Regions from separate parts of the Aeromonas sp. R6-2 genome, predicted to be linked through region 2. Evidence: predicted binding sites of a transcription regulator. Region 2 holds the regulator's gene; the other holds the start of a gene.
The links. Region 2 encodes LexA, which represses DNA repair genes until DNA is damaged. Its sites were predicted from a motif close to ANCTGTNTNNNNANACAGNT; they were not measured.
Positions count from the first base shown of each region.

Region 1 (7,179 bases), on a different contig from region 2:
GCCTGCAAACTGGTGGGTTACCAGACCCGCTTCAGCGCCTTCAAGGAGGGGGATTATGCCCGCTGCGTGCAGCACTTCTTCCCCGAGGTGGTCGTCGAAGATAACGGCGGCGGCAGCAACCAGCCTCCGGTTGCCGCCATCACGGGACCGAGCGAGGCGCAGGGCGCAAGCACTGTGACCCTCTCGGGCCAGCACTCCAGCGATCCCGAGGGCAAGCCCCTGACTTACGCCTGGACACTGCCGGCCGGAACCTCGGCGCCGGCGCTGGATGAGGTCACCCTGGCGCTGACCCTGCCCACGCCGGCGAGCGATACTTCTCTCGAGGTCAGGTTAACGGTAACCGACGAGGGTAACCTCAGCCGCACGACCTGCCATGCCTTGTTGGTGAAGGGTGAGGGGGGGACCACTCCGCCCGACGCCCCGGCCTACAAGGAAGGAACGCCCTATAAGGCGGGAGAGTGGGTCAGCAATGATGGCGCCATTTACGAGTGCAAGCCACACCCCTATACGGGCTGGTGTGCCGGGGCGGCCTGGGCCTATGAACCCGGAAAGGGAACTGCCTGGCAGGATGCTTGGATAAAGCATTGATAATAAAATAAAAAAAGCGCGCCGCAGGGCGCGCTTTCTCTTTCCGGAGCGGATTAACGGCTCAGCTTGGCCTTGAGCAGGGCGACCACGTCGTCGATGGCGACCTCCTGCTTCTCACCGCTGCGGCGGCACTTGTACTCCACCACGCCGTTGTCGAGACCGCGCTCGCCGATGACGATGGCGTGCGGGATGCCGATAAGCTCCATGTCGGCGAACATGACCCCCGGACGCTCTTTGCGATCATCGAACAAGACGTCGATACGGGCGGCCTTGAGCTCGCCGTAGAAGCGCTCGGCCAGTTCGGCGACGCGCACGGACTTGTGCATGTTCATGGGGATGACCGCCACCTCAAACGGGGCGATCGCCTCCGGCCAGATGATGCCGTACTGGTCGTTGTTCTGCTCGATGGCGGCCGCCACCACGCGGGAGACACCGATGCCGTAGCAACCCATCTCCATCACCACGGACTTGCCCTCCTCGTTGAGGACAGTGGCCTTCATGGCTTCGGAGTACTTGGTGCCGAGCTGGAAGATGTGGCCCACTTCGATGCCGCGCTTGAGCAGCAGGGTGCCGGTACCGCAGGGGCTGGGATCCCCCTCGACCACGTTGCGGATATCGGCCACTTCATAGCCCTCCACATCGCGATCCCAGTTGGCGCCGGTCAGGTGGAAGCCGGTCTCGTTGGCCCCGCAGACGAAGTCGGCCAGGTGGGCGGCGCTGCGGTCGACCACGATGCGCCCCTTGAAGCCGACCGGGCCGATGGAGCCGGCGTCACAACCGGCGGCGGCCTTGATCTGCTCGTCGTTGGCGAAGGTCATGGGCTTGGCCACGCCGGCCAGCTTCTCGGCCTTGACGTCGTTGAGCTCGTGGTCGCCGCGCAGCACCAGGGCGATCACCGGTTGCTCACCTTGCTCGTTCTCTTCGCCCAGCACCAGCAGGGTCTTGGCGATGGCTGTGGGAGCGACCTTCAGGAAGGCGCTGACCTCATCGATGGTGTGCACATCGGGAGTGGCCACCCTGGTCAGCGCCGCGCTGGCAGCCGGGCGCTCACCGGCCGGCGCCAGGGCTTCGGCCATCTCGATGTTGGCGGCGTAGTCGGAGCTGTTGGAGAAGGCGATGAGATCTTCACCGCTCTCGGCCAGCACCTGGAACTCGTGGGAGCCGGTGCCACCGATGGAGCCGGTGTCGGCCTGCACCGGGCGGAAATCCAGGCCCATGCGGGTGAAGGCGGCGCAGTAGGCGGCGTGCATCTTCTCGTAGGTGTCGACCAGGCTCGGCTTGTCGATGTGGAAGGAGTAGGCATCCTTCATCAGGAATTCGCGGCCGCGCATCACGCCGAAACGGGGGCGCACCTCGTCACGGAACTTGGTCTGGATCTGGTAGAGGTTCAGGGGCAGCTGCTTGTAGCTGTTGACCTCATAACGCACCATGGCGGTGATCACCTCTTCGTGGGTCGGACCCAGCACGAAGGGGCGGTTGTGACGGTCGGTCAGGCGGCACAGCTCGGGGCCGTAGGCATCCCAGCGACCGGACTCCTGCCACAGCTCGGCCGGTTGCACCACCGGCATGGAGACCTCGATAGCGCCGGCGTTGTTCATCTCTTCGCGAACGATATTCTCAACCTTCTTCAGCACGCGCAGGCCGGTGGGCAGCCAGGTGTACATGCCGGAGGCGAGTTTACGGATCATGCCGGCACGCAGCATCAGCTGGTGGCTGATGACTTCCGCATCGGACGGGGTTTCCTTGAGAGTGGAAAGCAGGTAGTTGCTGGTACGCATCGCTCGTGACCTTCAAATGGTGCGGGCCCGTGCCCGCAGAGAAAAATTCAAGGGCGAAATAGTAACAGGGAGCAGGGGAGGAGCCCAAGGGATAAATGGGTCACTCCTCCGTGGCGAGCCCCTCCAGCATGATATTGCTGATGGCCCAGTAGGCCCGTGACCAGGCCCGGGCCAGTTCGGGGGTAAATTCATCCCCCAGACGCCGTGCCAGCACCCGGGTCATCGCCTCCTCCAGGGTAGTGAAGTGGGCCGGCTCCACCTGCCACTTGCGATGGCGGTGGCCCAGATCGCGGATGATAAAGGCGAGGCTGTCGAGCTCGGCCAGGCTGGTGAGCACCGTATTGAGGGTGTCATGGAGCTTGGACTGCAGTTGATGGGGAGGCGAGGTGAAACGGGTCCTCAGTTCAGGGGCCAGAATGAAGAGTTCATCGTAGACCGCATGAACATAACTGTGGCCGATGGCCACCCGGGCCCAGGCATTTTGCACCAGGCGGATTTCGTTGGCGGTCAGGGGCGGGTAGGCAAGGGGAGAGGACATGCAGGAGTGCTCACGGCTGGAGAGATACCAGAAAGCATAATCCCATTCGAGCCGGCTCGCCCGGGGGGATATGCTGGATACTTATCCAGTTATTCTTTATGCTATGGCCAGTTTTATCGCCGGTTGAGGTAGGAAGCGTGATAGGTCGTCTGCGTGGCATCGTGATTGAGAAACAACCCCCCGAGGTCGTGCTGGAGGTGGGCGGTGTGGGCTATGAGGTGCACATGCCCATGAGCTGCTTCTATGATCTCCCCGAGCTGGGCAAAGAGGCGCTGATCTACACCCACTTCGTGGTGCGGGAAGATGCGCAACTGCTCTATGGTTTCAACCACAAGCAGGAGCGGGCCCTGTTTCGCGAGCTGATCAAGGCCAATGGCGTCGGCCCCAAGTTAGCCCTGGCCATCCTCTCCGGCATGAGTGCCAGCCAGTTTGTCCTGTGCGTGGAGCAGGAGGATATCTCTACCCTGGTGAAGTTGCCCGGCGTTGGCAAGAAGACCGCGGAGCGGCTGGTGGTCGAGCTCAAAGACCGCCTCTCGGGCTGGGTCAGCCAGGATCTCTTTACCCCGGCTGCGGTCAAGCTGCCCGAGCCGGTCTCCGGTCTGCGTGAGCCGGATGCGGTGGAGGAAGCTGCCAGCGCCCTGGTGGCGCTCGGTTACAAGCCTGCCCAGGCCAGCCAGGTGGTGGGCAAGGTGGCCAAGGAGGGGATGTCGGTCGAGGCGATCATCCGCGATGCCCTGCGCAGCCTGGTGTGACGAGGTAACCCATGATCGAAGCCGACCGTCTTATCTCAGCCTCTGCCGCCGGCCGCGACGAGGATCTGATCGATCGCGCCATCCGTCCCAAGTCGCTCTCGGACTACAAGGGGCAGGATCATGTGCGCGAGCAGATGGAGATCTTCATCGAGGCGGCTCGCCAGCGCGGCGAGGCCCTCGACCATCTGCTTATTTTCGGCCCTCCCGGTCTTGGCAAGACCACGCTGGCCAACATAGTGGCCAACGAGATGGGGGTGAACATCAAGACCACCTCCGGCCCGGTGCTGGAGAAGGCCGGCGATCTGGCCGCCCTGCTGACCAACCTCGAGCCCAATGATGTGCTCTTTATCGACGAGATCCATCGCCTGAGCCCTGTGGTGGAGGAGGTGCTCTATCCCGCGATGGAGGATTACCAGCTCGACATTATGATTGGAGAGGGGCCGGCGGCCCGCTCCATCAAGCTAGACCTTCCTCCCTTTACCCTGATCGGGGCCACTACCCGGGCCGGTTCTCTCACCAGCCCGCTCAGGGATCGTTTCGGCATCGTCCAGCGCCTGGAGTTTTACAGCGTGACCGATCTGGCCGATATCGTGGCCCGCAGCGCTCGTTGTCTGGCGCTCGACATGGGGGCCGATGGCGCCCACGAGGTGGCCCGCCGCTCCCGCGGCACACCGCGTATTGCCAACCGGCTGCTGCGCCGGGTTCGTGACTTCGCCCAGGTCAAGTCTGATGGCACCATAGACGGCGTCATCGCCGCCCGGGCCATGGACATGCTGGATGTGGACAACGAGGGTTTTGACTTCATGGACCGCAAGCTGCTGCTGGCGGTGATCGACAAATTTCTCGGTGGCCCCGTGGGGCTCGACAACCTGGCGGCAGCCATCGGTGAGGAGAAGGACACCATTGAAGATGTGCTGGAACCCTATCTTATCCAGCAGGGCTTTCTGCAGCGTACGCCAAGAGGGCGGATTGCGACCCCGCGCGCCTATCTCCACTTTGGCCTTGAACGACCGGAAAATGGCTAAAACAGCCTCTTGATGCAAACACCGCCCCTCGGGGCGGTTTTTTTATATTGATAAAAAAAAGCCCACGGCAGATGCGGTGGGCAAGACAATTCAGGATGGATGTTCACATACAGAGTAAGGCGCGGCGGAGATCCGGGCGCTGGGGTCATGGGGACCTTACAGGCGGTTCAGCTGATACATCTGAACAAAGGAAAGCTTGTAATAACGAAGGGTGCGCTCAACAAACTTTTTCATCTCGTCGTCACTCATAACAGGAGAAATGGAACGGTGGCAAGGTGGCCTGTCAACCAGGATCTACCGTGCCGGACTTAATCTGCGAGGCGAATTTTAGGGAGGAGACGAGAGTCGGGCAAACTAGAAAAATTGCAGAAGTTGAGTTAGAAAAACTAATCCATATATTCATCCACGGAATCAACATTCTGATGCATTTTGGTAAGGGCGTGGCTCTCGTTATACCCCATGATTATAAAGCGTGGCATTTGCCAAAACGCCCTCTTATGAGGGCTTGTCACCGGCGCTGGGTCAGAATGGAAGAAATGAAATAAAATCCTTATGTAGCAACATGTTGAATTTATGTTGAAGTGTGATGCTGCTCACTTTTCAAACGCCTTTCCCGGTCGAAAGGTGTATTTTTCATGGCTGTTTCTTCGCCGCCTTCACATTGATTTCCGTCAAATAAAGGTGATATAACACGGCGGTATTTTTGCGTCTTTGCTGAGAGAAAAAAGTTGTTTATCGCATGTTAAACATTAGCTTTTTTTCTCTTTTTTGTTGCCGTTAGGTTAACGCTTTGACGTCTTGTTGGTCTTTTGCATGGCGTTTTTCTTTGCGACTCCAGGCGTGCAGGGGACCAGGTGATCGGAAGCTTTTCATTAACTACTCCCAATAGCCGTGCCAATAATCGGTGAGGAAACATCATGATTGCTGAGCATGTGGTTGACCTGTCGCGGATCCAGTTTGCTGCGACGGCCCTCTATCACTTCCTGTTTGTACCCCTGACGCTCGGGATGGCCTTCATCCTGGCGATCATGGAATCGGTCTATGTCATGACCAACAACCCTGTCTACCGGGATATGACCAAGTTCTGGGGCAAGTTGTTTGGTATCAACTTCGCCCTCGGTGTCACCACCGGCCTGACCATGGAGTTCCAGTTCGGTACCAACTGGGCCTATTACTCCCACTATGTGGGGGACATCTTCGGGGCGCCGCTGGCGATCGAGGGGCTGATGGCCTTCTTCCTCGAATCCACTTTCGTCGGCATGTTCTTCTTCGGTTGGGATCGTCTGAGCAAGACCCAGCACCTGGCAGCCACCTGGCTGATGGCGCTCGGGACCAACCTCTCCGCCCTCTGGATCCTGGTCGCCAATGGCTGGATGCAGAACCCGGTGGGGGCCGAGTTCAACTTTGAAAGCATGCGTATGGAGATGGCGAGCTTCGCCGACGTGGTGTTCAACCCCGTCGCCCAGGTGAAGTTCGTGCACACCGTGGCCGCCGGTTACACCACGGGGGCCATGTTCGTGCTGGGGATCTCCTCTTACTACCTGCTGAAGAACCGTGATGTGGCATTTGCCCGCCGCTCCTTCGCCATCGCCGCCGCCTTCGGCATGGCCTCCATCCTCTCCGTTATCGTGCTGGGTGACGAATCCGGCTACGAGACCGGTGAGGTGCAGCGGGTCAAACTGGCGGCCATCGAGGCGGAGTGGGATACCCACCCGGCCCCGGCCTCCTTCACCCTGTTCGGCATTCCGAACCAGGAAGAGATGCGCACCGATTACGCCATCAAGATCCCTTACGCCCTCGGTATCATCGCCACCCGCTCCCTCGACGAGCAGGTGACCGGCATCAAGGATCTCAAGAGTGAGCACGAACTGCGCGTGCGTAACGGCATGGTCGCCTATGATCTGCTGACCCAGCTGCAGTCGGGCGACAAGTCCGAGGAGACCCGTGCCCGCTTCGACGAGGTGAAACAGGATCTCGGCTACGGTCTGTTGCTCAAGCGCTACACCGACAAGGTGACCGATGCGACCGACGAGCAGGTCAAGGCCGCCGTGGATGACTCCATCCCGAATGTGCTGCCGCTCTTCTTCACCTTCCGCATCATGGTTGCTTGTGGCTTCCTGATGCTGGCACTGATCGCCGTGGCCTTCTATGACAGCGCCCGCCATCAGATCGGCAAGCGCAGGTGGCTGCTCAAGGCTCTGCTGTGGGGGATCCCGCTGCCCTGGATCGCCATCGAGTGTGGCTGGTTCGTGGCTGAGTATGGCCGTCAGCCCTGGACCATCTCCGATGTGCTGCCGACCTTTATGTCCGCCTCCAATGTGCCGGCCTCCGAGATCTGGTTCTCCCTGATCGGCATCTGCCTCTTCTATAGCGTGCTGTTGGTCATCGAGATGTACTTGATGTTCAAGTATGCCCGTCTCGGCCCGAGTAGCCTCAAGACCGGCAAGTACCACTTCGAGCAGCTCAAGGCATAAGGAGAGCCACTCATGTTTGATTAC
Region 1 is NZ_JBFODE010000015.1:7,508-14,686, reverse strand. It holds gene AB5Y48_RS02485 (glycoside hydrolase family 19 protein) at 1-588, shown strand, start outside; gene AB5Y48_RS02480 (proline--tRNA ligase) at 642-2,366, opposite strand; gene AB5Y48_RS02475 (globin domain-containing protein) at 2,467-2,904, opposite strand; gene ruvA (Holliday junction branch migration protein RuvA) at 3,042-3,656, shown strand; gene ruvB (Holliday junction branch migration DNA helicase RuvB) at 3,668-4,681, shown strand; gene AB5Y48_RS02460 (cytochrome ubiquinol oxidase subunit I) at 5,599-7,155, shown strand; gene cydB (cytochrome d ubiquinol oxidase subunit II) at 7,168-7,179, shown strand, end outside.
Region 1: ruvA (Holliday junction branch migration protein RuvA) is a predicted target of LexA. The motif match lies at 2,976-2,995, and genes of this name have one in related genera.

Region 2 (7,179 bases):
GGCGATAGGGGGCCAATACCATCAGCCCGCTCCGCCAACAGCGCCAAAGCACAGATAACGGCACCAGCCTGTGCACCAACCAGATGCCCAGCGACAGGGTCGCGTAGTCTGCCAACAGCGAGGCGATAGCGACACCTTTCACTTGCCAACCCAATCCCTGCACCAGTAGCAGGTCGAGCACGATGTTGAATACATTGCCGGCAATCAGCAGCCACATAGGCCCCCTGGCATAGTGCCGCCCCAGCAGCCACCCCAGCACCACCAGATTACAGAGGGCGGCGGGCGCTCCCCAGAGACGGATAGTGAGATACTCGGCCGCATAGTGTTGAACCTCGGCCGAGGCCCCGCTCAGTCCCAGCGCCACCGCAACCAGCGGGGTCTTGCCAATCAACAACAAGACCGCCAACAGACAGGCCAGTAACAATCCCCTGCCCAACAACAGCCGCATCTCGTGCTCGTCTCCCGCACCCAACGCCTGGGCGGTCAGGCCCGTGGTCGACATACGCAAAAAGCCGAGGACCCACCAGGTGAGGTTGATAAGGGTTGCCCCGATGGCGACCCCTCCAAGCAGGGAGGGGCTGTCCAGATGGCCAATCACCCAGGTGTCGACCAACCCCAGCAAGGGGACCGTCAGGTTGGAGAGCAACATGGGGAGCGCCAGCGCCAGGACCTGGCGCTGCTCACCCCACAGGCGTTGAAGCGTGCTCAAGAGGCGAGAGCGAGAGTGCGGATCTTCGCAAAATCACTGGCCATCTTGGCCATGGAGACGCGAGGGGGCTGCCCGGGAGCCATATCGGGCCTGAACACGGCCTGGATCTCCCCCTTGGGATTGATGAGGACGATAGAGGCGGAGTGATCGACCAGATAGTTCTTGGCATCGTGCTCATCGACGATGGAGTAGACCAGCCCCAGATTACGGACGAAGGGGAAGAGATTGCTCTGGCTGCCACTCACGGCCACAAACTCGGGGTTGAAGAACTGGGTATAGGTAGTCAGCCGGGCCATATCATCACGCTGGGGATCCACCGAAACGAAGATCACCTGGCTACGTTCATCCACCCGTTTTAGCTCGGGGTAAATGCCACGCAGGTCGGAGAGGGTGGTCGGACAGATATCGGGGCAGAAGGTATAGCCAATAAAGACGAAGCTCCAGTGCCCCAGCAACGCCTCCCGAGTAAACGGGGTGCCATCCGAGCGCTGGAGCGTAAAACCGTTGACCATGCGTGCGGGTGTGAAATAGGTCGCACTCTCCGGCATGCTGGGCTGACGCAGGGTGGGGTAGAGCAAGGCTCCTGCCAATACCAGGCTAAGGGCGACAATCACCAGGGTAGAGCGCCATTTGGTCATAGGGAATGCGCACCATGCATGAGAAGAGGTGCGCCATTGTAACCCAGCAGAGGAGTGGAAACACGAAAGGACGCATTCCTTAACGACCGGACCCTCTACGAGCGGCGTCCGGATGCCGGGCAACCCAGTCCTCCATGGGAATCACGATAGCCCGCTCATCCTGCGCCGAAGGGCGACGCTGCCATAAGGGGGTTAGCCGCACCACGTTGCTGCGAGGGCAACCCAGCCAGAGCGACCAGCCGGAAGCCCGGCGCAAAATCCAGAGAGCGTAAAACCGGGTCAGCCAGTTACCCTCGATGAAACGGGTAATATGAGTCAACGAGCCTATCCGGGCATGAGTGCGAGACATACCTGTCCTCCTTGCCGACCCCACAGGTGCGGCTGACATCAAGGCCCGGCTCCTCGGGCCACTCTCCCCTGCTCCCGTAAAAAGGGTGGTGTAAATGCGTTTACGACGACGCCGGGTCTTGCTCGACCTCTTGATAAGGATATAGACGAAAACCCGTCAACCGGGAGGGGTCATGGGTTCCTCTAACGATAACCCCATGAAGAAACGCGATAAAAGAAGAAGGCATTGGCTGGCATGGAAAAAGAAAACGGGGCTCATGGCCCCGTCTCATCACATCCAGTCAGCGTTTCGAATCACGCCAACCGCCAGCCCTTCGATGGAAAGGTGCTGGGAGGAGAGATCCACCTCGATCGGTGCGAGCTCCTCATTCTCCGGCAGCAGCCAGACCTGACTCCCCTTGCGCTGGAAACGCTTGACCGTGACATCATCATCCAGACGCGCCACCACCACCTGACCGTTGCGCACATCCTGGGTCTTGTGCACGGCCAGCAAGTCACCATCCATGATGCCGATGTTTTTCATGCTCATGCCCTGCACCCGCAACAGGAAATCGGCCCGTGGATGAAACAGGGTGGGATCGACCTGATAACGGCTCTCGATATGCTCCTGTGCCAGGATGGGTTCACCTGCGGCAACCTTGCCGATCAAAGGCAGCCCCTCCTCCTCGTTGGCGGCGTCCTCTTCGAGCAGGAGCCGGATGCCACGAGAAGTGCCCGGCATGATCTCGATCACCCCCTTCTTGGCCAGGGCCTTGAGATGCTCCTCGGCCGCATTGGCCGACTTGAAGCCGAGTTTCTGGGCAATTTCCGCCCGGGTCGGCGGCATGCCGGTCTCACTCATGTTGCTCTTGATGAGCTCCAGCACCTGGGATTGCCTGGGGGTAAGGGGTTTCATGATCGCACCTGTCTTTTTATACAGCACACTGGCAGTATATACAGTATGCATGCCAAGGCAAGACAAACCGGGGGTGATACTCATGCCATTGCTCCCCTTGTCGCAACTCATCGTACCTCTCGGCGACAAACGGCCGGTGATTTGCTATTCTCCTGCCGCCTTTTCAGAGGAGAAGTAACGCAGATGTCCCTTGGGCAGAGAATTTCCCGCGCCGCACTTCAGTGGCCGATCAATTGGCTGGTTAACCACAAGAGCCTGCCGGAAAACCCCATCGCTGAGCTCAAGCTGGATCCGGCTCGCCCCATAGTGTTCGCCCTCAAGACCAGCTCCATCACGGATCTGCTGACCCTTCAGCAGTGCTGTGCGGATCTGGGCCTGCCCGGCCCCTTCACGCCTCTCGAGCTGGCGGGACGCCCCCTGCCCCGTTACGTCTGCCTGGATCGCCCCCCTCCCCTGTTTGGCTCGCGAACCAAACCCCTGCCCTTCCTCCAGGAGTTTCAGCAACTGCTGGACCTGCACAAGCAGGATCCCGAGCTCGACATCCAGCTAGTGCCGGTGACCCTGTTCTGGGGGCGTGCCCCGGGACGTGAAGAAGAGGAGGTGTCGAGCCTCAATATCATCAGTGCGCTGGCGCCCAACATGCTGAAGAAGGCGCTGATCGTGGCCCTGAAGGGACGCGAGAATCTGGTGCGCTTCTCCCCTCCCGTTTCGTTGCGCTATATGGCCGACAAGCACGGGACTGACCAGGCTATCGCCCACAAGCTGGCCCGGGTTGCACGGGTCCACTTTGGCCGGCAACAGCTGGCCGCCACCGGTCCCAAGCTCCCCAATCGCCACCTGCTGTTTCAGCAGTTGCTCGACTCGGCCACTATCCAGAACGCCATTCGGGAAGAGGCCAGCCGCGATAACCTCAGCGAGGAGAAGGCTCGCAAGCGAGCCCTCGGTTACATGGATGAGATCGCCTCCGATTTCTCCTATCGCCTCATCCGTATCGGCGAAAGTCTCCTCGGCTGGCTCTGGAACAAACTCTATCGCGGCCTGTCGGTGCATGGTGCCGAGCGGGTGAGACAGTTGGCCCAGGAGGGGCACGAGATCGTCTATGTGCCCTGTCACCGTAGCCACATGGATTACCTGCTGCTCTCCTACGTCATCTATCACCAGGGCATGGTACCGCCGCACATTGCGGCAGGGATCAACCTCAACTTCTGGCCGGCCGGCCCCCTGTTCCGACGCGGCGGCGCCTTCTTTATCCGGCGCACCTTCAAGGGGAATCCCCTCTACAGCACCGTTTTCCGTGAATACCTGAATCTGCTCTTCACCAAGGGCTATTCGGTCGAGTTCTTTACGGAAGGAGGACGCTCACGTACCGGTCGTCTGCTGCCGCCCAAGACCGGCATGCTGGCGATGACCCTGCAAGCCATGATGCGCGGTCTCGACCGTCCCCTCACCTTCGTCCCCGTCTATCTGGGTTACGAGCACGTGATGGAGGTCAACACCTATCACAAAGAGCTGCAAGGCAGTCGCAAGGAAAAAGAGAGCTTCCTGCAGGTGCTCGGCATCCTGAAGAAGCTGCGCAATTACGGCCGGGGCTTCGTCAACTTCGGAGAGCCGCTGACCCTCAACAACTACCTTAGCGAGCATGTTCCCGAATGGCGCGAGCATGTCGGAAAAGAGGAGCGCCCCGAGTGGATGGCCCCCACCGTCAATCTGCTGGCCGACTTGCTGATGACCCGTATCAATGCGGCAGCGGCGGTCAATGGCCTCACTCTGAGTGCCGTGGCCCTGCTGGCATCCGAGCGCCATGCCCTCACCCGGGATGAACTCGAGGCACAGATCACGACCTATCTGACCCTGCTGCGCGAGGTACCCTATGGCCCTTACAACACCATTCCAGAGAGTAGTGCCGCCGAACTGCTGGATCAGGCCCTGGAGCTCAACAAGTTACAGGTGAGCGAGGACAGACTGGGCCAGATCATCAGCCTGGATCGCTATCAGGCAATTCTGCTTACCTACTACCGCAACAATGTGCTCCATCTGCTGGCGCTCCCCTCACTGGTCGCGGCATTGATCGATCGGTGCGAAGGCATAGGCCGCAGTGAGCTCATCGGTCGCTGCGTGGATATCTATCCCCTGCTGAAGAATGAGTTGTTCCTCCACTTCGAGGAGCAAGACCTGCCCGAGCTTATCGACAGCCTGCTGCGCGTCTTTGCCCAGCAGCAGCTGATCACCGAGCGGGAGGGAGGATACTGGGTCAACCCGGGTAACCAGATGCGCCTGCTACTGCTGGCCGAAAGCATTCAGGAGACCCTGCAGCGCTATGCTATCGTCCTCACCCGGCTGTTGGATCACCCCGCCATCGAGGCCGAGCAGCTGGAAGCGGATGCCATGATGATGGCCGAACGCATGGGAACACTGCACGGTATTAATGCCCCCGAGTTCTTTGACCAGAAGCTCTTCACCACCCTCATTCATACCTTCCGCAGCGAAGGCTATCTGGATCCCGCCTGCAAACCGGACCTGGGGCGCTTCCAGGCTCTGGCCGACAATGTGCTCCCCCTGCTCAGCAGCAAGGTACAGCGCACCATACGTGCCTGTTGTCCCAGCAATTAGATGATGGAGCCTCCGAATGGAGGCTCCTTTGTTTCAGCCGGCCATAGAGGCGGCAATCAGAAACTGGGCGGCAAAATAGCTGCTCATGATGAGCGCGGTAGCCTGGGGAAAGGGGCGATAGAAGCGATCCAGTGCCAGCATGCTGTCCGAAAAGAGGAAGAGCAGGGCTCCCGCCAGCGCGGCAGCGCTTCCGGCCGTCAGGGAGGCATGCCAGGCGCCGGCAGCAACCCAGGCCATCCCTATGATGGCCAGCATGTAGACAAGCACGGGCAGGCGCATACCGGACAGCCCAGGCCACAAGATGCCGAAGATCATCCCGCACACCGCCAATAGCAGCAGCCCGTCGACCAGTTTGAGCACCAGGGGGCCTTGTGCAAATCCGACGATATAGCAGAGATGTGCCACCAGAAAGGCGATCAGTCCGTGAATAAAGCGATCCCGTGGCATCATCAGCAAGACATCACCAGCCAGCGAAAGCAGGAGACCAAGCAGGATCCAGGCGTGTGAACCGTCCTGATCCAGCCCCCTGTATCCAAAGGCCAGGGCTATGATGAGCACCATAGTCAGCGGCTTGCTGAGATAAAACTGGCGCTGACTCCCGTCATAGGCAGAGCGTATATGCCACCAACCCGACGCCACGATCATCACACTCAAGAACATGCTTGTGCCTCTCCTGCCACCACCGACTCATGATTATTGAGTCCAAGCCTAACAAAAACGCTCCTGCGGTGGCAGAGCCCAATTCTGAACTTCGCCTAAAGTCTAATTGCCTCTCCTCCCCCCCCTCGGGCATAAGAAGGACCACGGGAGAAGGGTAAATGGACGAGATGATGAAAAACTACCTGCCAGCAATCGATATCATGATGTGCCACCTGGGGTTGAGCTTCGAACAAGCCTGCGACGAACTTGGTCTTACCCTGCTTGAGCAGCAGACATTGATCGCTCTGCAGCGACAGGAAAGCATCGAGTAACAGCGCATATCATCGAATACCCCTCAATGAAGGCGCCTCAGGGCGCCTTCATTTATCCTCTGGATATCGCCGACAGTACAAAAATCAAACGCTGGCATTTAACTTTTTTGTAGTCATTCACACTGGCAGTTGAGGGAAAAACCTGGCCATTTGCCAGTTGTGAGACATTCGCCATACCCCATGTGAGAAGGTGCTGTCTCGGTGCGTGCGCAAACCATTTCCAAAGTAATGGAACATTGCCAAAAATGACAATAAGCAACTGATTTTTAAGGCCTAAAAATAGGACAGTAACTTTTATTGGCTTCCTCAAATTTTCTTTACCCGAAAGCCCCCTTGTGAGAAGCGTCGTAATCCTTAGTATGAGGGTCATAGGGAAGCAGCACCGGATAGATGTTCGGTTTCCAAGGCAGGATGGAGTATCCAGGACGGATACAGTTGCTCAGGATGCAGCAACCCAGGGATGACAGGATACCCGCTGGAAGCGGTTGGACCGGCTCAGGAAGAGTCAGCATGTTCAGGATGGACATGCCTCACGGATGAACAGGGACACGCTGGAAGCGTTAAGGGACACCTCCAGGATGGAGAGAGCGCGGTTACCAGGATGGTAGCCAGGCCAGGAGGCTGCGGACACCCCGAGGGATTGGGAAGGGGAAATTCCTAAGGAAAGGAAATAGTCAGGGATTGCAGGGAGCATGGCTGTTCAGGGAATGGACAACACGACTCAGGGGGGACGGCGAAAGCCGCCCCCCTTTTCTTTTTCTGCTTCTTATCCCTTCCGTTTTTTTCAAGGAGTGCGTGTAAGACATTCGCCATAGCCGAAGTAAGTCTTACACCTGCAATCTTAAGGGTATGGTCGGAAGCTCAACCGGAAAAACAATCACATAATAGCCATAACACATTGATATTAAATGATTAACTTGTAGTCTTTGCTCGTCGCTCCACGCGCTCGATGAGTGATAGTTCCACCATGGCGATTGAGCGGGGAGATAAATCCCTTATATTCACTCT
Region 2 is NZ_JBFODE010000036.1:11,495-18,673, forward strand. It holds gene AB5Y48_RS08695 (MATE family efflux transporter) at 1-649, opposite strand, end outside; gene AB5Y48_RS08700 (SCO family protein) at 706-1,347, opposite strand; gene AB5Y48_RS08705 (hypothetical protein) at 1,427-1,696, opposite strand; gene lexA (transcriptional repressor LexA) at 1,967-2,590, opposite strand; gene plsB (glycerol-3-phosphate 1-O-acyltransferase PlsB) at 2,774-5,200, shown strand; gene AB5Y48_RS08720 (lysoplasmalogenase) at 5,234-5,860, opposite strand; gene AB5Y48_RS08725 (hypothetical protein) at 6,019-6,171, shown strand.